4 regions of the Azotobacter tropicalis genome follow, and region 2 is predicted to be linked to each of the others. Evidence: predicted binding sites of a transcription regulator. Region 2 holds the regulator's gene; each other region holds the start of a gene.
What was found. The regulator sigma-54, encoded in region 2, starts transcription at its own class of promoters, with help from an activator protein. The targets are predictions, from matches to a motif close to ANTGGCATNNANNTTGCTNT.
Positions count from the first base shown of each region.

Region 1: the regulator sigma-54 is predicted to act here: its motif matches at 3,592-3,611, upstream of glnK (P-II family nitrogen regulator).
Region 3: the regulator sigma-54 is predicted to act here: its motif matches at 2,767-2,786, upstream of Atro_RS16290 (TorF family putative porin).
Region 4: the regulator sigma-54 is predicted to act here: its motif matches at 3,044-3,063, upstream of Atro_RS19470 (circularly permuted type 2 ATP-grasp protein).

Region 1 covers NZ_AP046059.1:3,304,296-3,309,495, reverse strand. Annotated here, with positions in the region: gene Atro_RS15635 (HAD family hydrolase) at 1-631, shown strand, start outside; gene sutA (dormancy-specific transcriptional regulator SutA) at 736-1,056, opposite strand; partial or broken gene Atro_RS15625 (secondary thiamine-phosphate synthase enzyme YjbQ) at 1,181-1,605, opposite strand; gene Atro_RS15620 (ammonium transporter) at 1,758-3,074, opposite strand; gene glnK (P-II family nitrogen regulator) at 3,107-3,445, opposite strand; gene Atro_RS15610 (accessory factor UbiK family protein) at 3,804-4,079, shown strand; gene Atro_RS15605 (YifB family Mg chelatase-like AAA ATPase) at 4,111-5,200, shown strand, end outside.
Region 2 covers NZ_AP046059.1:1,666,080-1,671,279, forward strand. Annotated here, with positions in the region: gene lptC (LPS export ABC transporter periplasmic protein LptC) at 1-298, shown strand, start outside; gene lptA (lipopolysaccharide transport periplasmic protein LptA) at 285-842, shown strand; gene lptB (LPS export ABC transporter ATP-binding protein) at 842-1,567, shown strand; gene Atro_RS07790 (RNA polymerase factor sigma-54) at 1,700-3,208, shown strand; gene hpf (ribosome hibernation-promoting factor, HPF/YfiA family) at 3,325-3,633, shown strand; gene ptsN (PTS IIA-like nitrogen regulatory protein PtsN) at 3,646-4,110, shown strand; gene rapZ (RNase adapter RapZ) at 4,204-5,061, shown strand; gene Atro_RS07810 (HPr family phosphocarrier protein) at 5,077-5,200, shown strand, end outside.
Region 3 covers NZ_AP046059.1:3,432,119-3,437,318, reverse strand. Annotated here, with positions in the region: gene Atro_RS16305 (hypothetical protein) at 1-226, opposite strand, end outside; gene ompR (osmolarity response regulator transcription factor OmpR) at 431-1,165, shown strand; gene Atro_RS16295 (ATP-binding protein) at 1,162-2,469, shown strand; gene Atro_RS16290 (TorF family putative porin) at 2,865-3,623, shown strand; gene hpaI (4-hydroxy-2-oxoheptanedioate aldolase) at 3,638-4,438, opposite strand; partial or broken gene Atro_RS16280 (GNAT family N-acetyltransferase) at 4,582-4,956, shown strand; gene trpE (anthranilate synthase component I) at 5,100-5,200, opposite strand, start outside.
Region 4 covers NZ_AP046059.1:4,118,572-4,123,771, reverse strand. Annotated here, with positions in the region: gene Atro_RS19480 (hypothetical protein) at 145-516, shown strand; gene Atro_RS19475 (alpha-E domain-containing protein) at 640-1,590, opposite strand; gene Atro_RS19470 (circularly permuted type 2 ATP-grasp protein) at 1,605-3,014, opposite strand; partial or broken gene Atro_RS19465 (DJ-1/PfpI family protein) at 3,414-4,024, opposite strand; gene Atro_RS19460 (phospholipase D-like domain-containing protein) at 4,134-5,200, opposite strand, start outside.

The DNA.
Region 1 (5,200 bases), 1.6 Mb from region 2:
CGAAGCCGAACTGCGCGACTGGCTGGGCCGCCATGCGCCGCTGCTCGGCGCGGTACCGGTCGAGCACCTGTGGCCGATCCGCGCCCGCCTGGTCGAAGGCGAGCCGGCGCTCAAGCACCGCATCAGCGAGCTGCGCCGCCGCGTACTGCTGCACGCCCTCGAGGAGGCCGGCTACCCCGCGGCCGAGGCACGGGAACTGGCCGAGCAGGCCTTCGAGACCTTCCTCACCGCGCGCCACCGCATCGAGTTCTTTCCCGAGACCCAGCCGACCCTGGAAATCCTCGCCAACCGCTACGTCCTCGGCGTGCTGACCAACGGCAACGCCGATGTGCGCCGCCTGGGCCTGGCCGACTACTTCCGCTTCACCCTCTGCGCCGAAGAGCTGGGTATCGGCAAGCCCGATCCGCAGCCGTTCCGCGAGGCCCTGCGGCGCGGTGGAGTGGCGGCCGAGCAGGCGGTGCACATCGGCGACCACCCCGACGACGACATCCTGGGTGCTCAGCGCGCCGGCCTGCGAGCGATCTGGTACAACCCCGCCGGCAAGCCCTGGAGCCACGCCGGGGCACCGGACGCGCAGATCGCCAGCCTAGCCGAGCTGCCGGCGCTGCTCGGTCGCTGGCAGCTCGGCTGACGGCCTTGGCGCTGCTCGCCGCAGCGCCAGAACTGCCAGGCACAAAAAAGGGCGGCCCGGGATTTTCCCGGGCCGCCCTTGCGCCACCAACCGGCCGGAAAGGCTCAGATGGGGCGGCTACCGTACTTGCTGTCGGGCTTCTTCGGCGGGTCGGCGACCACGTTCGGCTCGACTTCCTGTACCTTGCCGCCACGCGCCAGGAATTCTTCCATGGCCCGTGCCAGCGCATCGCGATCCTTCTGCTTGGCTTCGATGCTGGGCATCTCGTCGACGTCCGCAGCGCTCTTGGCCTTCTTGCCGGAAGCCACCACCCGGTCGCTGCCGTCATCCTCCTCACTCGCCGCTTCGTCGGCGGCGTTCAGCTCTTCGCCGTCCTCCTCCTCACCCGCTTCCAGCTCTTCCTGTTCCAGTTCTTCATCGCTCATATTCGACCTCACGGCTTGGGTACAGCAGGTTGGTTTATAGTCCCGCCAGCGGTCGCCTCGACCCTGGCTCGTGGACACTGCAAATCGATGGGCGATCCCAGCTCTGAGAGCTACGCCGGAAAAATCAGTTCCCCTGGCCTTGCAGCGTGGCCAGGACGCGACGCGCACCGCCCCGCTCGCGATGCTCGCCGAGGTAGATGCCCTGCCAGGTCCCAGCGCCAGGCGCCCGGCCGTCACCGGCAGGAGCAGTTGGCAGCCCAGCAGGCTGGCCTTGAAGTGCGCCGGCAGATCGTCCGGCCCCTCGTAGTCGTGCTCGTAGCCAGCGTCGCCCTGGGGCACCAGGCGGCTGAAGAAGCGTTCGAAATCGCGCCGCACCGCCGCATCGGCATTCTCGTTGACGGTCAACGAGGCCGAGGTGTGCTGCAACCAGAGGTGCAGCAGCCCGATCCGGCAGGAGGCAAGCTCCGGCAGGCCGGCCAGCAGCTCGTCGGTCACCAGGTGGAAACCACGCGGCCGCGGACGCAGGGTGACGATGGTCTGTTGCCACATCTGCCACAGCTCCAGGGTTGTGCCGCGGGAATTCTAGCGCGGCGCGGAAAAAAGCAAAGGGCGCCGATGGCGCCCTTTTGACGGCTTGCGACCCTTGCCGCGGCAAGAGCGCAGCGAAGACGCGGTCGGATCGCTCCGGCCGCTGTCCTCACTCAGAGGTTGTAGCCGCGCTCGTTGTGCAGGGAGAGGTCGAGACCGATGGTTTCCTCCTCGTCGCTGACGCGCAGGCCCATCACCCGCTCGATCACCTTGAGGATCGCGAAGGTGACGACGCCGGTGTAGATCACGGTGAAAAGCACGCCCTTGATCTGGATCCACAGCTGGCTGGCGATGCTGTCCACCTCGCCGAAGCCGCCCATGGCCGGCGCCGCGAACAGGCCGGTCAGAATCGCGCCGACGATGCCGCCGACCCCGTGCACGCCGAAGGCGTCGAGGGAGTCGTCATAGCCGAAGCGGCGCTTCACGGCGGTGGCGCAGTAGAAGCAGATCGCACCGGAAGCCAGGCCGATCACCAAGGCGCCCATCGGGCCGGCGGTGCCGGCGGCCGGGGTGATCGCCACCAAGCCGGCGACCACGCCGGAAGCGATGCCCAGGGCGCTCGGCTTGCCGTGGGTCAGCCACTCGGCGGCCATCCAGGCCAGCGCCGCGGCGGCGGTGGCGATCTGGGTCACCAGCATGGCCATGCCAGCGGTGCCATTGGCGGCGATCGCCGAGCCGGCGTTGAAACCGAACCAACCGACCCACAGCATGGCCGCACCGATCAGGGTGTAGCCCAGGTTGTGCGGGGTCATGGCGACGCCCGGGTAGCCCTTGCGCTTGCCCAGCACCAGGCAGGACACCAGACCGGCGACACCGGCGTTGATGTGCACCACGGTGCCGCCGGCGAAGTCGAGCACGCCCCAGTCCCACATCAAGGCACCGTTACCGCTCCAGACCATGTGCGCGATCGGCGCGTAGACCAGCAGGAACCACACCGACATGAACACCAGCATCGACGAGAACTTCATGCGCTCGGCGAAGGCGCCGGCGATCAGTGCCGGGGTGATGATGGCGAAGGTCATCTGGAAAGTGATGAAGACGCTTTCGGGGAAGGTGCCGACCAGGCTGTCGGTGGTCAGCCCGCTGAGAAAGGCCTTCTCCAGACCGCCGACGAAGGAGCTGAAGTTGAGCACGCCCTCTTCCATGCCGGTGGTATCGAAGGCCAGGCTGTAGCCGAACAGGACCCAGATCACGCTGATCAGGCCGGTGATGGCGAAGCACTGCATCATCACCGAGAGCAGGTTCTTCGCGCGCACCATGCCGCCGTAGAACAGCGCCAGACCGGGTACGGTCATGAACAGCACCAGCGCCGTGGCGGTCAGCATCCAGGCGGTGTCGCCGGAATCCAGCGTGGCCTCCTGGGCGCTGGCCGCGATGGGCAGGAAGAGAGAGAAAAGGGCAGCAAGCCCTGCGCTTTTGCGCAGCGTCATTGATTATCTCCTGGGGGCGGGGGATCGTAGGCTCAGATCGCGTCGGTGCCGGTCTCGCCGGTACGGATACGAATGGCCTGTTCCAGATTGACGACGAAAATCTTGCCGTCACCGATCTTGCCGGTGTTGGCGGCCTTGGTGATGGCCTCGATGACATGGTCGAGCTGGCTGTCTTCGATGGCCACGTCGATCTTCACCTTCGGCAGGAAGTCGACTACGTATTCCGCCCCCCGATACAGCTCGGTATGGCCCTTCTGCCGACCGAACCCCTTGACCTCGGTGACGGTGATGCCCTGCACCCCAATTTCCGACAGCGATTCGCGTACGTCGTCCAGCTTGAACGGCTTGATGATGGCAGTGACTAGCTTCATGAAACGTATCTCCGTGTAGTGGACTTGCCCCAGGAATAGACGATCCCGATTCAAGTTTAAGCGCAGTGTCTGGCTTTCGCGTGGCCGCCTAGGGCCGGCCCGCTCGACGGCATCCGGCCAATGCCTCAGGGTGCCATGCCTTCGCAAAGGCAAAAATCATACCGCCAACGCCAAACGGCCAAAACCCCTAACGGCGATATGGTTATGGAACTTTTGCAGGATAGGCCGCGGGAAAATGCCGCACCCGCCAGGTGCGCAGCCGGCGGCACACCTGCACGGAAAACGTGCGCGACACCGCTCAGCAGCCGCGCCGATGCCCCGTGATACACTGGCGGCCGACCGATTCCGGAACCGCACCATGCTGCCGCCCAAAGCCCTGTTCGACACCCTCAGCACCCACGCCTCCCGCCTGTTCAGCGGCGAGGCGCCGCTCCCGCCCCGCGAACTCGAGGCCCAGCTCAAGGCCTTGCTGCAGAGCGCCTTCAGCAAGCTCGACCTGGTCAGCCGGGAGGAATTCGACAGCCAGATGGCCGTCCTCGCCCGCACCCGTGCCCGCCTGGAGGCGCTGGAAGCCAAGGTCGCCGAACTCGAAGCACGTCTGGGCGAACAGCCTCCCGCCCCGCCCGCCGCCTGAGCGCGCGGGGAATGCGATCAAGGAGCGATCCATGTCCCTGGCCATCGTCCACAGCCGCGCCCAGGTGGGCGTCGAGGCGCCCGCCGTCACCGTCGAGGCGCACCTGGCCAACGGTCTGCCGGCGCTGACCCTGGTCGGCCTGCCGGAAACCGCGGTCCGCGAGAGCAAGGACCGCGTGCGCAGCGCCATCCTCACCTCCGGCTTCGACTTCCCGGCGCGGCGCATCACCCTGAATCTGGCGCCCGCCGACCTGCCCAAGGACGGCGGACGCTTCGATCTGGCCATCGCCCTCGGCATCCTCGCCGCCAGCGAGCAGCTGCCCGCCGAGGCCCTGGGCGGCCTGGAATGCCTGGGTGAGCTGGCCCTCTCCGGCAGCCTGCGGCCGATCCAGGGCGTACTGCCTGCCGCACTGGCCGCCCGCGCCGCCGGACGCACCCTGGTGGTGCCGCGGGCCAACGCCGAAGAGGCCAGCCTGGCTTCGGGGCTGAACGTGCTGGCGGTCGACCACCTGCTGGAGCTGGCCGCCCACCTGAACGGCCAGGCCCCGCTCCCGCCCTACCGAGCCCAAGGCCTGCTGCGCCAGGCGCCGCCCTATCCCGACCTGGCCGAAGTGCAGGGCCAGGCCGCGGCCAAGCGCGCCCTGCTGGTGGCTGCAGCGGGCAGTCACAACCTGCTGTTGAGCGGCCCGCCCGGAACCGGCAAGACCCTGCTGGCCAGCCGCCTGCCGGGCCTGCTGCCGCCTTTGGACGAGCACGAGGCGCTGGAGGTGGCGGCTATCCATTCGGTGGCCGGTGCCGCCCCGCTCGCGGCCTGGCCACAACGGCCGTTCCGCCAGCCCCACCACAGCGCTTCGGGACCGGCGCTGGTCGGCGGCGGCAGCCGGCCACGTCCCGGCGAGATCACCCTGGCCCACCAGGGCGTGCTGTTTCTCGACGAGTTGCCGGAGTTCGACCGCAAGGTGCTGGAAGTGCTGCGCGAACCCCTGGAAAGCGGCGAGATCGTCATCGCCCGGGCCAGCGACAAGGTGCGTTTTCCGGCGCGCTTCCAGTTGGTCGCGGCGATGAATCCCTGTCCCTGCGGCTACCTGGGCGACCCTGCCGGCCGCTGCCGCTGCACCCCGG
Region 2 (5,200 bases):
CGGCACCCCAACCCCTTGGCACGTACGCAGCGAGCGCGGCGAGGTCAGCCCCCAAGGCGACCAGGTTGAATTGATTGATGCGGTACGGGTTGAGCGCACCGATATCCAAGAGCGCTCCACCATCCTTACTACCAGCCGCCTGAGCGTGTTTCCAGAGCGGGAATATGCTGAGACTCAGCAACCCGTTAAAATTGAGGCGGCCAACGGAGTTACGACGGCTGTCGGGATGAAAGCGTATTTGGATGACAGCAGGATGCACCTGCTGTCCAGTGTAAGAGGCCAGCATGAGGTTCGCTAACCGTTTCCCCCACCGGGCTCTCCCTTTCTTGCTCAGCCTGTGCTCCGCACTGGGCGCAGCGAGCGCTTGGGCTCTTTCTTCTGATCGTGAGCAGCCGATCCGCGTCCAGGCCGACAGTGCCGAACTCGATGACAAGCAAGGGGTTGCGGTCTACCAAGGCGACGTGGTCATTACTCAGGGCACCCTGAAAATCACCGGCAACAAAGTCACTATCACCCAAGACGACAAGGGTGAAATCAAAGTTTTCACGTCAGTCGGCAATCCTGCCTCTTACGAGCAGAAACCGGCACCTGACAAAAGCATCGTCCGAGCCTACGGCCAGACTATCCAGTACTTTGCCGAAAACGAACGCATTGTGTTGGTTGATAAGGCACGGGTAGTTCAGGATGGCAACACTTTCGAGGGTGAAAAAATCGTTTACGACACCCAACGGCAGATCGTTAATGCTGGCCGTGCCACTGGAAACAGGATATCCAGTCCGAAACCACGGATCGATATGGTCATCCAACCGAAAAAGAAACAGCAGTCAGGACAGACACAATAATGGCTACCCTCAAAGCTCAGCATCTGGCCAAGAGCTACAAGGGCCGCCAGGTTGTCCGTGACGTCAGCCTTTCCATCGAAAGCGGTCAAATCGTCGGCTTGCTCGGCCCCAACGGGGCCGGCAAGACTACCTGCTTCTACATGATCGTCGGCCTGGTCCGTGCCGACCAAGGGCGCATTCTGATCGATCAGGACGATGTCACCCACCTGCCCATGCACGGTCGCGCCCGGGTCGGTATCGGTTACCTCCCCCAAGAGGCATCGATTTTCCGCAAGCTTACGGTGGCCGATAATATCCTGGCTATCTTGGAAACCCGCAAAGATCTGGATGGAGAAGGCCGCCGCCAGGCTCTGGAAGCTCTGCTGCAGGAGTTCCACATCAGCCATATCCGCGACAGTCTCGGCATGAGTCTCTCGGGCGGCGAGCGGCGCCGGGTCGAGATTGCCCGCGCTCTGGCCACTACTCCGAAATTCATCCTGCTCGACGAACCCTTTGCCGGCGTCGATCCGATTTCAGTTAATGACATCAAGCAGATCATTTATCACCTGAAGAACAAGGGCATTGGCGTTCTAATTACCGATCACAACGTGCGTGAGACACTCGACATCTGCGAAACCGCCTACATTGTCAACGATGGGCAGCTGATAGCCGAAGGCGACGCCGAGGCCGTCCTCACCAATAAACTGGTGCAGGAAGTGTATCTCGGCCATGAATTCCGTCTATGAGATGCTCTACTCCATGGGATAGACCAGTCAAACTCCGTTATAATCAGGCATGTAATTTGCTTTAAGAAGGCGCATCGTCGCCTCGTAGTGATTGACGCGAATGCTTTGGCAAATATGGTGCTTCCTACAATTATGAAACCATCGCTAGTCCTTAAGATGGGTCAGCAGCTGACGATGACTCCGCAGCTGCAACAAGCCATCCGTCTGCTTCAACTGTCGACCCTGGATCTTCAGCAGGAAATCCAAGAGGCCCTCGACTCCAACCCCATGCTGGAACGTCAGGAAGACGCTGAGGACTACGGCAGCCCGGACACGCTAGCCGAGCATGGGGATCAGTCGGCGATCGATGCCGCATCCGCTTCTTATCAGGAGAGCTACGAGAGCACGGCCAACGGTGAGGAAGGCAACAGCCTGGAGGATGGCGACTGGCATGAGCGAATTCCCAACGAGCTGCCAGTGGATACCGCTTGGGAAGACATCTACCAGACCAGCGCCAGCAGTCTGCCGAGCAGCGAAGATGACGAATGGGACTTCACCACCCGCACCTCCACGGGCGAAAGTCTGCAGAGCCATTTGCTCTGGCAACTTAATCTGGCCCCGATGTCAGATACCGACCGCCTGATTGCCGTTACCCTGATCGATAGCATCAACAGCGACGGCTATCTGGAAGCCTCGCTGGAGGAAATTCTGGCCTCGTTGGATCCGGAGCTGAGTATCGAGCTCGATGAAGTGGAGATGGTGTTACGCCGTATCCAGCAGTTCGAGCCCGCAGGAGTTGCTGCTCGCGACCTCAGCGAGTCGCTGCTGCTGCAGTTGCGCCAACTTCCAGCCGATACACCCTGGCTGGAGGAGGCGAAGCGGTTGACAAGGGACTACCTCGATCTGCTCGGCAACCGCGACTTCACCCAGTTGATGCGGCGCATGAAGCTCAAGGAGGAAGAGCTGCGCCCGGTAATCGAGTTGATCCAAAGTCTTAACCCGCGCCCCGGTGCCCAGATCGAAGCCAGCGAGCCCGAATATGTAGTACCCGATGTCATCGTGCGAAAGCATAATGACCGTTGGCTGGTGGAGCTCAACCAGGAAGCCGTACCACGCCTGCGCATCAACCCCCACTACGCCGGCTTCATCAGACGCGCCGATGCCAGCGCCGACAACACTTTCATGCGCAACCAACTACAGGAGGCTCGCTGGTTTATCAAGAGCCTGCAGAGCCGCAACGAGACGCTCATGAAGGTATCCACGCAGATCGTCGAACACCAGCGCGGCTTCCTCGACTATGGCGAAGAAGCCATGAAACCGCTGGTATTGCATGACATCGCCGAGGCAGTCGGCATGCACGAATCGACCATTTCGCGGGTTACTACCCAGAAATACATGCATACCCCGCGCGGCATCTATGAACTGAAATATTTCTTTTCCAGTCACGTCAGCACCGCTGAAGGCGGTGAGTGCTCTTCCACGGCCATCCGCGCCATCATCAAGAAACTGATTGCAGCGGAAAATCCGAAAAAGCCATTGAGCGACAGCAAGATCGCTGGTTTACTGGAAGAACAGGGCATACAGGTGGCTCGCCGTACAGTCGCCAAATACCGGGAATCGCTCAGTATTGCGCCGTCCAGTGAACGCAAGCGACTCATGTAACACAAGATCGAACCGGCCGCAGCAATGGCAGTAATCCTTCCGCGGTCAGTCGACACAGCGTATACCGGTAGCAGGCCCGTCAGCCTGCGTCAAAACAGCAACAAGGAGAAAGCGGTATGCAAGTCAACATCAGTGGACATCAGCTGGATGTGACCGACGCCCTACGTGATTATGTCGAGGAGAAGATCAGCCGCCTTGAGCGTCATTTCGATCGTATCACCAATGTGCAGGTGATCATGACCGTTGAGAAGCTCAAACAGAAGATCGAAGCAACCTTGCATGTCTCTGGTGCCGAAGTGGTCGCCAATGCTGAGCATGAAGACATGTATGCGGCCATCGATCTGCTTGTCGACAAGCTTGACCGCCAATTGATTAAGCACAAGGAAAAGCAGATCGAACGCCAGCAGGGCGCCACGGCCCGCTGACTCTTCTGTCCCATGATCAGACTCGAAGACATTCTGACTCCCGGCCGCTCTTTGGTGAACGTGCCGGGAGGCAGTAAGAAGCGTGCCCTCGAATATATTGCCAGCCTGGTCGCCCGCGAAATGCCCGATCTAGATCAGCAGACCATTTTCGAGAGCCTAATTGCCCGTGAGAAACTGGGCTCGACCGGTTTTGGTAATGGCATCGCCATTCCCCATTGCCGTCTACCTGGCTGCCCTGCCCCGATCAGTGTACTGCTGCGCCTGGATGCTCCGATCGATTTCGATGCTATTGACGGTGCACCGGTCGATCTGCTGTTCGTCCTGCTGGTTCCAGAAGCCGCTACCGACGAGCATCTGCAATTGCTTCGCCAGATCGCCAGCATGCTCGATCGCAGCGAGATACGTGAGCATCTGCGCCAGGTCGAGAGCAGCGAAGCCCTTTACCAAGTCGTGGCGGACGCGCAGAAGGGCCAGTAGGGTTTCCCGGGAGTGGTGCGGAGGTTCGTTGACCGTGAACGAGCAATTGACCGCCGGGCTTTCGGCAATCACTGACCGCGGAAAATATTCATCATGCGCGTGATTATCGTCAGCGGCCGCTCTGGCTCTGGCAAAAGCACCGCCCTCGATGTCCTAGAGGACAATAGTTTCTTCTGCATCGACAACTTGCCAGCCGTTCTACTTCCCGAGCTGGCCGAAAGGGCGCTACTACATACTGAGCTGATCCAACCCCAAGTCGCGGTATCTATCGATGCTCGCAACTTGCCCAGCCAGCTGAAACGCTTCCCCGAACTGCTGGCAGAGGTACGTACCCGCTACATCCTCTGTGATCTGCTCTACCTGGATGCCGATGACGAAACCCTGCTCAAGCGTTTCTCGGAAACTCGCCGGCGTCATCCGTTAACCAATGAGAACCGCTCATTGGCCGAAGCAATTCGCGACGAGAGCAGGCTGCTTGCTCCGATCAAGGATCTAGCCGACCTCAAGGTCGACACATCCCACCTCAATCTTTATCAGTTGCGCGACACACTCAAGCTGCGCTTGCTGAACAAACCGGAACCGGGCACGGCTTTTTTGATCGAATCCTTCGGCTTCAAGCGAGGAATGCCAGTGGATGCAGATCTAGTGTTCGATGTTCGCTGCCTGCCTAATCCATATTGGAAGCCGGATCTACGTAGCTTTTCCGGTCTGGATCGACCGGTCATCGACTACCTCGCCGCCCAACCGGACGTCGAGGAGATGTACCAGGACATCCATGCTTATTTGCAGAAATGGCTACCCCGCTTCGCCGCCAGCAACCGTGCTTATGTGACTATCGCGATCGGCTGTACCGGCGGTCATCATCGTTCGGTCTACGTGGCCGACCGGCTCGGCCACGCATTAAAGCAGTCACTCAAGAACGTTCAGGTTCGCCACCGCGACCTCGGCTGAAGGATGGATAACGCGATGCCCACCTGCGAAGTCACCATCATAAACAAGCTTGGACTACATGCCCGTGCAGCGGCCAAGTTCGTCGGAGTAGCCGGGCGCTACGCCTGTACGGTACGCATCGGCCGAGCCCCGGAGAGTC
Region 3 (5,200 bases), 1.8 Mb from region 2:
GGCTGGCACCGCGGGCGGCACTGGCATTGCCCTGGCCGTCGGCGACCATGACGCGGCCGCGCTGCAGGCTGCCGCGCTGCCCCGCGTGGCGCTCGAGCTGCGTGGCGCTGCCGCCGCCCTGGCCGTTCGTGCGGACCACGCGGCGCTCCTCGGCCTGGGCGTCGGCGAACGCCAGGCCGGCGGACAGGGCGAGCAGGGCGGCGAAGATGGGTGACAGGGATTTCATGGGATGGACTCCTCTTGAGTGGATGTCGTCGTCTGGCGGCGGAAGCCACTATCGGCGGGAGCCGTGAGCGAACCGTTGCCGGCGCCGGGCAATGCGTGACAATCGGTGAGCGGCGGGCGCTTCTGTAACCCTTTGTCATGGATTGCCCGGGCGCAGGGGTGGCTCCTGCGTCACCCTCACGGCGCAACCGACGGGAGAGAGGAAATGGGCGAGGCCCTGGGAAGAATTCTGGTGGTCGATGACGAGCACGACCTGCGCGCGCTGCTGCAGCGCTATCTGAGCGACCAGGGCTATGCGGTGCGCACCCTGGACGGCGGCCAGCGGCTGGAGCACCTGCTCGGCCGCGAGCGTTTCGACGTGCTGGTGCTCGACGTGATGATGCCCGGCGAGGACGGCCTGTCGCTGTGCCGGCGCCTGCGCGCGCAGGGCGAGACCATTCCCATCGTCATGCTCACCGCCCGCGGCGATCCGCTGGACCGCATCATCGGCCTGGAGATGGGCGCCGACGACTACCTGCCCAAACCCTTCAACCCGCGCGAGCTGCAGGCGCGCATCGAGGCGCTGATCCGCCGCCAGCGCATGCTCGGCGCCCACAGCGGCCCGCTGCCGGGCGACGGACGGATCGGCTTCGGTCCCTTCAGCCTGCACCTCGGCGAACGGCGCCTGAGCCGCGACGGCCGCGACATCCCCCTGACCAGCGGCGAGTTCGCCCTGCTCCAGGCGCTGGCCCGGCATCCACGGCGGCCCCTCGGCCGCGACCGGCTGATCGAGCTGAGCCGCGGCCGCGACCACGAGGCCAGCGACCGCAGCATCGACGTGCAGGTCATGCGCCTGCGCCGGGCGATCGAGGACGATCCGGCGCAGCCGCGCTACATCCGGACGGTCTGGGGGCTGGGCTACCTGTTCATGCCCGACGGCCGCGCGGAGGACCAGCCATGAGGCTGCTGCCGCGCAGCCTGTTCGGCCGCAGCCTGCTGCTGATCGCCCTGCTGATCCTGCTCGGCCAGCTGGGCGGGGCGCTGCTCGCCCGCCGGCTGATCCTCGAACCGCGCCTGGAACAGATCGCCGCCGGCGTGGCACACAATGCGACGGCCCTGCGCGCCACCCTGCTGGCGTTGCCGCCGGCGCAGCGCGCGGCCTTCGTCGCCCGCTTCAACGCGCAGGCCCTGGCCGGCCACAGCATCGCCGGCGGCGACGGGCCGCCCACCCCGCTGCCGCCGCTGGAGCGCAGCTTCGCCCGGCGCCTGGCCGAGCGTCTGGCCGGCGACGACCTCGAGGTGCACTGGCTGCGCGAGGCCGGAGGCGGCCCGGTGCTGCGCCTGCGCCTGGAGGGCGAGGACCTTTGGCTGGCGGTGCCGGGCATCCTGGCGGAGCGCCTGTTCACCGGCACATGGCTGCTCGCCTCGCTGGGCGCCGGGCTGCTGGCGCTGGCCGGCGCCCTGGCGATCCAGCGCCGCCTGAACCGGCCCCTGACCCGCGTGGTGCAGGCCGCCGAGTGCCTCGGCCGCGGCGGCGAACCGGAGCCTCTGGCGGACGATGGGCCGGAGGAAACCGCCAGCCTCAGCCGCAGCTTCAACCGCCTGCGCGACAGCCTCGCGCGCAACGAGCGCGAGCGCGCCCTGATGCTGGCCGGCCTCTCCCACGACCTGCGCACGCCGCTGGCCAAGCTGAGCCTGGGCGTGGAGATCCTCGCCGGCCGCGACGAGCCTGAGGTGGCCGCCAGCCTGCGGCGCAGCATCGCCGAGATGGACGCACTCGTCGGACAGTTCCTCGACTTCGCCCGCGACAGCCGCGAGGAACCGGCGGTGGCCGGCGAGCTCGACGTCCTGGCCCGGGAAGTGGCGGCCGCCTACGCCGACCACGGCCAGCCGCTGCAGCTGGAGCTGGGTGCGCCGCCGCCGGTGCGGATGCACCCGGCGGCGCTGCGCCGGGCACTGACCAACCTGCTGGAGAACGCCTGGCGCCACGGCCGCCCGCCGGTCCGCCTGCGCAGCGGCATGGACGGCGACAGCGCCTGGCTCGAGGTGATCGACAGCGGCGCAGGCCTCGGCGGACGGGACGCCGAGGCGCTGAAGCAGGCCTTCCGCCGTGGCGAGCACGCCCGCGGCGGAGCGCCGGGCGCCGGCCTCGGCCTGGCCATCGCCGAGCGCATCGCCCGCGAGCACGGCGGCCGCCTGGAACTGTCCGAGCGGCCCGGCCCGGGCCTGCGGGCGCGGATCGGCCTGCCCCTGCAGCACGGCTGAAAGCGGGCAGCGGATACAGCCCCCGCCCTCTCCTGAAGCAGCCTGGGTGCTGCCCGCACCAGCTCCGTCCACCGCTCCGTTATCACCCGAGCCCGCCCTGCAGCCCCCTGCCGGATCACTCCCCCGGACACATGCTCCGTCGCAGGGCCAGGGCTGCCTGCCGGCAGTGCAGCCTCGCCATGTCCTCCGGGAGCAGGCGCACCGGGACGATGCACGCCTCGGGCTCAATACGCCATAAGTGGTGCAGAAAACCCCTGAAAAGCGCAAGGAAATCTCTTTTTCAGAAGTTTTTTGATGGTTGGCAAGCCCTGTGCTTATCTCAAAAACAGCCTTACCGGATCATCCTCCAGACCTGCGCGCCCCGCGCGCACCGCAACCCCAAGGACAGACGAGTCATGTTCAAGAAAACGACCCTCGCCCTCACCACCGCCGGCGCCATGGCCGGCACCTGCATCGCCGTGGCGGGGACGACGGTGGACACGCCGCTGGGCGAGTTCAGCATCAGCGCCAACGCCACCCTGGCCTCCGAGTACATCTTCCGCGGCATCTCGCAGACCAAGGGCGACACGGCCATCCAGGGCGGGCTGGACATCGTCCACGAGAGCGGGCTGTACGTCGGCGCCTGGGTCTCCAACACCGACTACGAGACCTCGGACGCGACCACGGAACGTGACTACTACTTCGGCTACAGCAACAAGCTCACCGAGGAGCTGACCTTCGACGTGGGCTGGCTCAAGTACGACTACCCGGGCGACGACCTCGGCAACGCCGACCTGAACTACAGCGAGTACTACGGCAGCCTCTCCGCCTACGGCTTCAAGGTCGGCGTCAACTATTCCGACGACTACAGCCACGACAACACCGCCGTCTATTCCTACGTCGGCTACAAGCGCGACCTGCCCTATGGCGTGGGGCTGTCCCTGCGCGTCGGCAAGTACGACTTCAAGGACGACTCCTTCTACAAGGACGGCGCGACCCAGGGCGAGGACTCCTACTACGACTGGTACGTCGGGGTGAGCAAGGAGTTCGTCGGCCTGCAGTTCGGCCTGGCCTATACCGAGACCGACCTGAAGAACGAGGAGTGCGAGAACTACACCGGCAACGAGACCTACTGCGACGCCAACATCGTCGCCTCGATCTCCAAGACCTTCTGATCGCGGCCGGCGCCTCAGTAGCCGCCGCCGTTCCCCGCGGGTTCCGCGGTGCCGCCCTTGAAGCGGCCCGCCAGGGCCTTCATCGCGCGCATCAGCAGGCTGGTGTCGACGCCCACGGCGACGAAGGCGCAGCCCAGCTCCAGGTAGCGGCGCGCCCGCGCCTCGTCCGTGGCGAGGATGCCGGCGGCCTTGCCGGCGCGGCGGATGCGGGCGATGGCGTCCTCGATGGCCGCCACCACCGCCGGATGGCCCGGTGCGCCGCGATGGCCCATGGAGGCGGAAAGGTCCGCCGGGCCGACGAAGATTCCGTCCACCCCCTTGACCGCGGCGATGGCGTCGAGATTCTCCAGCCCCCTGACACTCTCCACCTGGACCAGCAGGCACATCTGCGCGTCGGCCGCGTCCAGGTAGTCGGGGATGCTGTTCCAGCGCGAGGCACGCGCCAGAGACGCGCCGACCCCGCGGATGCCGTGCGGCGGGTAGTGCATGGCGGCGACCAGCTCGCGGGCCTGCCCGGCGCTCTCCACCATGGGCACCAGCAGGGTCTGCGCGCCGATGTCGAGCAGTTGCTTGATCAGCACCGGATCGCCGACCGGCGGGCGGACCACCGCCTGGCCGGCGTAGGGCGCCACCGCCTGCAACTGGCCGAGCAGCGAGCGCAGGTCGTTGGGCGCGTGCTCGCCGTCGAGCAGCAGCCAGTCGAAGCCGGCATTGGCCGCCAGTTCGGCGCAGTAGGGATCGGCCAGGCCGACCCAGACGCCGATCTGCGCCTCCCGGGCTAGGCGCTGCTTGAAGGTGTTGACGGGCATCTGCATGGTTCGCTCCTTGGCAGGCGAAGGGAAGGAGGGCCGGGGCCGGGATCGGGCGCTATCATGCCGGCCTGCCGGCAACGGCCCTGCCATCGAAGGTTAAGCCCGCCGCGTCCCCGGTAGAAGCCCGGCCAGGCGCCTGCCGGCCCATGTCCCCCTCAGGAGAAACGCCCATGGAGATCCGCCCCGCCACGTCCGCCGACATCCCGGCGCTGTGCCGCCTGCTCGACCAGCTGTTCGCCCAGGAGGCCGAGTTCAGCCCCGACCGCGAGGCGCAGCAGCGCGGCCTGGCGGCGATCATCGAAAACCCGGATGTCGGCGAGATCCTGCTCGCCGAGGAGGACGGACGGACCTTCGGCATGGTCAACCTGCTCTACACGATCTCCACCGCCTTGGGCGCGCCGGTGGCGCTGCTCGAGGATATGGTGGTGGACGACGCGGCCCGCGGCCGGGGCCTCGGCACGCAGCTGCTGGAGGCGGCCATTGCCACAGCGCGCCGCCGCGGCTGCCGGCGCATCACGCTGCTGACCGACGCCGACAACCTCGACGCCCAGCGCTTCTACGCCCGCCAGGGCTTCGCCCGCTCGCCGATGATCCCCTGCGCCGGGCGCTCGATCCGGCGTAGGAGCCAGCTTGCTGGCGATCAGAAGCCCTGCAGGGCCTCAGCTCAGGCCCCGCCCTGCTCGGCCAGGGCCACGGCGCGGAACATGGCGCGGCGCTTGTTGATGGTTTCCTCCCACTCCAGCGCCGGCACCGAGTCGGCGACGA
Region 4 (5,200 bases), 2.2 Mb from region 2:
TCCGCCCTCCGGGCCTGCACGCCCTGCTGGGCGGCAAGCCTGGAGAGAACGTCCGTCGTTCCTGCCTGGCTCTTGACCTATCCTGAAGCGGGTAGCAGCCTCCTCACCCAGGCCATCTCGCATCAGCTCAGCGCAAGGAGGCTTATGCATCCGCTTTTCTACCTTCTTGCCGGCGCCCTACTGCTCGCCGGCTGCGCAGGCACCTCTACCACCCGGGACAGCAGCCCGCCTGCCAGGCGTTATGAGGGCCATCTGGTCATGCTCCCGGAGATGCACGTCTTCGTTCCTTGCAACTCGGAGGCGCCCCTCTGGCTGGTCGCAGACGAAGCCACCGGCCACCGTCTCGAGACCCAATATGCGAGCCTGGTCAGCGAGCCCTACGAGGAAGCCTTCGCGGTCTTGCGCGGCACCCCAGGGCCACAGCTGGATTGTCCGGGCTGTCGCGACTTTCCGGGCAGCTTCCGGGTCAGCGAAATCATCGAATATCGCCTGGCCGAGACGGGCGATTGCCACTGAGACACCCGATGGCTGCCGGCAGGCCAGCCCTAGACCAGAAGGGGCGCTCCCGGACAGTGCCCCTGGCACCAAGCTAAGGCTTCCGCTGCACTTTGCCGGCATCCGGCGGATGCCGGCAGGCATTCAGGCCACTTCCAGATAGCACTTGTGAATGGCGTCGCCCAGGCACTGCACCTGTTCGATGTACTCGGTGATCCAGGCATGCATCCCGGTTTCGAGAACCTCCTCGATCACCGTGTAGCGCAGCCGCGCTTCCAGCTCGGCGGCCAGGCGCTGGGCCGGACGACCGTTGTCGCCGGGCAGGTCGGCAAGCGTCTGCTGCAGCTCGGTCAGACAGGAGCGCAGCGAGCGCGGCACCTCTGCCCGCAGCAGTAGTAGCTCGGCGACCTTGCCGGCCCGCGGCGAGCCGCGATAGATCTCGGCGAAGGCTTCGAAGGCGGTCAGCGCGCGAAGCAGCGCGCTCCACTGATAGTAGGCACGTGCCGAGCGATCGTTGGGATCCTCGCTGTCCGCGCCAAGCAGCTCGTAGCGGGCATCGAGCAGGCGCAGGGTGTTGTCGGCCCGCTCGATGAACGTCCCCAGGCGGATGAAGCTGTGCACGTCGCCGCGCATCAGGGTGCCGTAGGTGGCGCCGCGGAACAGGTGAGAGCGCTCCTTGACCCACTCGCAAAAACGGCTGATGCCGTAGCCGCTCAGCCCCTGCTCGGCAAGGTCGAGCAGAGCCAGCCACGTGGCGTTGATGTTCTCCCACATGTCCGCGGTGATCCTTCCGCGCACCGCATGGGCGTTGCTGCGCGCCGCAGCCAGGCAATTGAACAGGCTGGCCGGATTGCTCGCGTCGAGGGCGAAGAAGTGCAGCATACGCTCGGCGTGCAATTCGCCGTGGCGCTCCAGATAGTCCTCGAGGGTGCCGGTGATCAGCAGCGGCATGGCCAGCTCGTCGAGGCCATTGCCACGGCCATCCTGCGGCATCAGCGACAGCGAGTAGCTGACGTCGAGCATCCGCGCGAGATTCTCGGCACGCTCCAGATAGCGCGACATCCAGTACAGATCGGCGGCGGTTCTACTTAACATGCTCGATAATTCCTTCAATCCTCAACGACCCAGGTGTCCTTGGTGCCGCCGCCCTGGGACGAGTTGACCACCAGGGAGCCCTCCCGCAGCGCCACGCGGGTGAGCCCACCGGGCACCAGACGAGTTTCGCGGCCGCTCAGGACGAAAGGCCGCAGATCAATGTGCCGCGGCGCGATGCCGCTCTCGACGAAGGTCGGGCAGGTCGACAGACTCAAGGTCGGCTGGGCGATGTAGGCCTCGGGACGCGCCTTGATACGCTCGCGGAAGGCCTCGATCTCGGCCTTGGTGGCCGCCGGTCCCACCAGCATGCCGTAACCGCCGGACCCCTGGGTTTCCTTGACCACCAGCTCGGGCAGATGGGCCAGGACATGGGACAGATCTTGCGGCTTGCGGCATTGCCAGGTGGGCACGTTCTGCAGGATCGGCTCCTCGCCCAGGTAGAAACGGATCATGTCGGTGACGTAGGGGTAGATCGACTTGTCGTCGGCTACCCCAGTGCCGATGGCGTTGGCCAGCACCACGTTGCCGCACCGATAGGCCGACAAGAGCCCCGGCACGCCAAGTACCGATTCGGGATTGAACGCCAGCGGATCGAGGAAGGCATCGTCCAGCCGGCGGTAGATCACGTCCACCGGCCTGGCGCCAGCGGTGGTGCGCATGAACACCCGCTCGTCGCGGACGAACAGGTCGGCCCCTTCCACCAGTTCCACGCCCATCTCGCGGGCCAGGAAGGCGTGCTCGAAATAGGCGCTGTTGTAGCGTCCCGGGGTCAGCACCACCACGCTGGGGTTGTCCAGCGGGCTGGAGCTCTTCAAGGTTTCCAGCAGCAGGTTCGGATAGTGGTCGACGGGGGCGATGCGCTGGGCGGCGAACAGTTCGGGGAACAGCCGCATCATCATCTTGCGGTCTTCCAGCATGTAACTGACGCCACTCGGTGTACGCAGGTTGTCCTCCAGCACGTAGAAGGTGCCGTCGCCGTCGCGCACCAGGTCGACCCCGGCGATGTGCGCGTAGATGTCGCGATGCAGGTCGAGCCCGTGCATGACCTGCTGGTAGCCGTCGTTGGCCAGCACCTGCTCCGGCGGAACGATGCCGGCCTTGAGGATACGCTGCTCGTGATAGATATCGGCAAGGAACAGGTTCAGGGCCTGAACCCGCTGTATGCAGCCGGCCTCGATCCCGCGCCATTCGCTGGCAGGAATGCTGCGCGGAATGGTATCGAAGGGGATCAGGCGCTCGGTGCCCTGCGCGTCGCCGTACAGGGTGAAAGTGATACCCGCTCGGTGAAACAGAAGATCGGCCTCGCGCCGGCGCTGGGCCAGCACCTCCTGGGGAGTGTTCTCCAGCCAGTTGGCGAAGCCCCGGTAATGTGGCCGGCAGATACCGTTCACATCGTACATTTCGTCAAAAAATTGGCGATCCATGCATGCTCCTCGGCTGTGCATAAAAGAAGTTCGCAAAGCTCATGCCAGTTGCCAAGTTCCTATTCCTATCAATGTCTTGCAGACGCTCCGTGGGCAGCCGTGCCATCGCGCCGGCGAATCGCAAACGAGCCTGCAGCCTGTTGGTCACTCGCTCCAGTCGCCCTCTAGTCAATCGCATTCGGTCGCCGATGACCCGGCTCATCCTGGCGCGGACAGAGCGCGATGGAGGAGTGGGAAGGCCTCGCACCAAAAAAGCCCCCGATCTGTCCAGCACGATCCACTGCGCACCAAAAAAATGCAACACCTGCCAGATGCCGCCGTTCAGCCAGGCATCCGGCCACAGACCCGGCGCCGTATCGGGGCATCGACCGACCGGCACCCGCCGCTTGGATTCTGGACTTAGCCTTGGTGGACGATCCGGGTGCCCAGCAGGCCGATGAAGCTCGCCAGCCAGGTCGGATGTGCCGGCCAGGCCGGCGCCGTGACCAGGTTGCCATCCACATGGGCCTGATCCAGCGGTACATCCACATATTCTCCGCCGGCCAGCCGCACCTCGGGGCACAGGCCGGATAGGCACTGCACGAGCGGCCGTCGAGCACTCCGGCCGCGGCCAGCAACTGGGCGCCATGGCAGACAGCGGCAATCGGCTTGTGCGCCGAGGCGAAGGCACGTACCAGCTCCAGCACGCGCTCGTTGAGGCGCAGGTATTCGGGCGCCCGGCCACCCGGAATCAGCAGCGCGTCGTAATCCTCGGCACGCACCTTGGCGAAATCGAAATTCAGGGCGAAGTTGTGCCCCGGCTTTTCGCTGTAGGTCTGATCGCCCTCGAAATCGTGGATGGCGGTACGCACGGTCTGCCCGGCGTGCTTGTCCGGGCACACGGCATGCACCGTATGACCGAGCATCAGCAGTGCCTGGAACGGCACCATGGTTTCGTAATCTTCGGCATAGTCGCCGACCAGCATGAGAACTTTCTTGGCAGACACGGGGGACTCCTGAACAGGATGCATGAAACGCGCACGACGCCCTAGACCGGAGCCTGGGGAGCCTGCGCGCCAGGGAGATCCACCCTACCCTGCCGCTCAGCGGCCGTCGACCCACCCTCAGCCCGGCCAAGGGTCAACCGCCGCGATCGAGCAGATCGACCACCAGCCGATCAAGCCACCCCCACAGCCGCTGATACAGGCGGCGGTACCAGGGGCGTGCCTGCCAATGCTCTTGGTCGACCTCATGGCTGACCCGAAAATCGGTGAGGAAACACTCGGCGACTTCGCCGATAAAGGCCGGATCTCGCGTTTCGAGGTTGGCTTCCAGATTCAAGCGTAGGTTCCAATGGTCGAAGTTGCAGGAACCGACACTGACCCAGTCGTCGACCAGCACCATCTTCAGGTGCAGGAAGCGCGGCTGGTATTCGAAGATGCGCACGCCGGCCCGCAGCAGGCGGCGGTAATAGCGCTGGCCGGCATAGCGCACTGGCGGGTGGTCGGTATTGTGCCCGGCCAGCAACAGGCGCACCTCCACCCCGCGCCGTGCCGCCTTGATCAGGGCGCGGCGGACTTTCCAGGTCGGCAGGAAATATGGCGTGGCCAGCCAGATGCGCCGGTTCGCACGGAGCAAACTGCGGATCAGCGCCCGCAACACGTCGCGATGCTGGTGCGCCTCGGCATAAGCGAGCCGCCCGGAGCCATCGCGGCGCAAGGGTCCCGGCGGGATGCGCGGCGGCTTCGGCGGCCGCTGCGAATGCCAGCGTCCGCGCTCGTGACAGAGCATCCATTGATGGTCGAACAGCGTCCGCCAGTCGGCCAGCACGGGGCCGGCGATCTCCACCATGACCTCATGCCACTGACCGCTCTCTTCCTCAGGGTTCCAGAACTCGTCGGTAGCGCCGGCCCCGCCGACATAGCCCAGGCGATCGTCCACCAGCAGCACCTTGCGATGGTCGCGGTGCAGGTTGTGCAGCCCGAAGTGCCAGCGCAAGGGGTTGAACTGCAGCAGGGCGACGCCCGCCTTGGTCAGCCGACTGCGCAAGGCCGTACCGAACCCGAGCGCCCCGAAGCCGTCGAACAGGCAACGCACCTGCACGCCGCGCTCGGCGGCGGCGACCAGCGCCTCGACCAGCAGGTCGGCACAGCGGCCGTCCTTGATCAGATACAACTCCAGATCAATGCGCCACTTGGCGCCGGCAA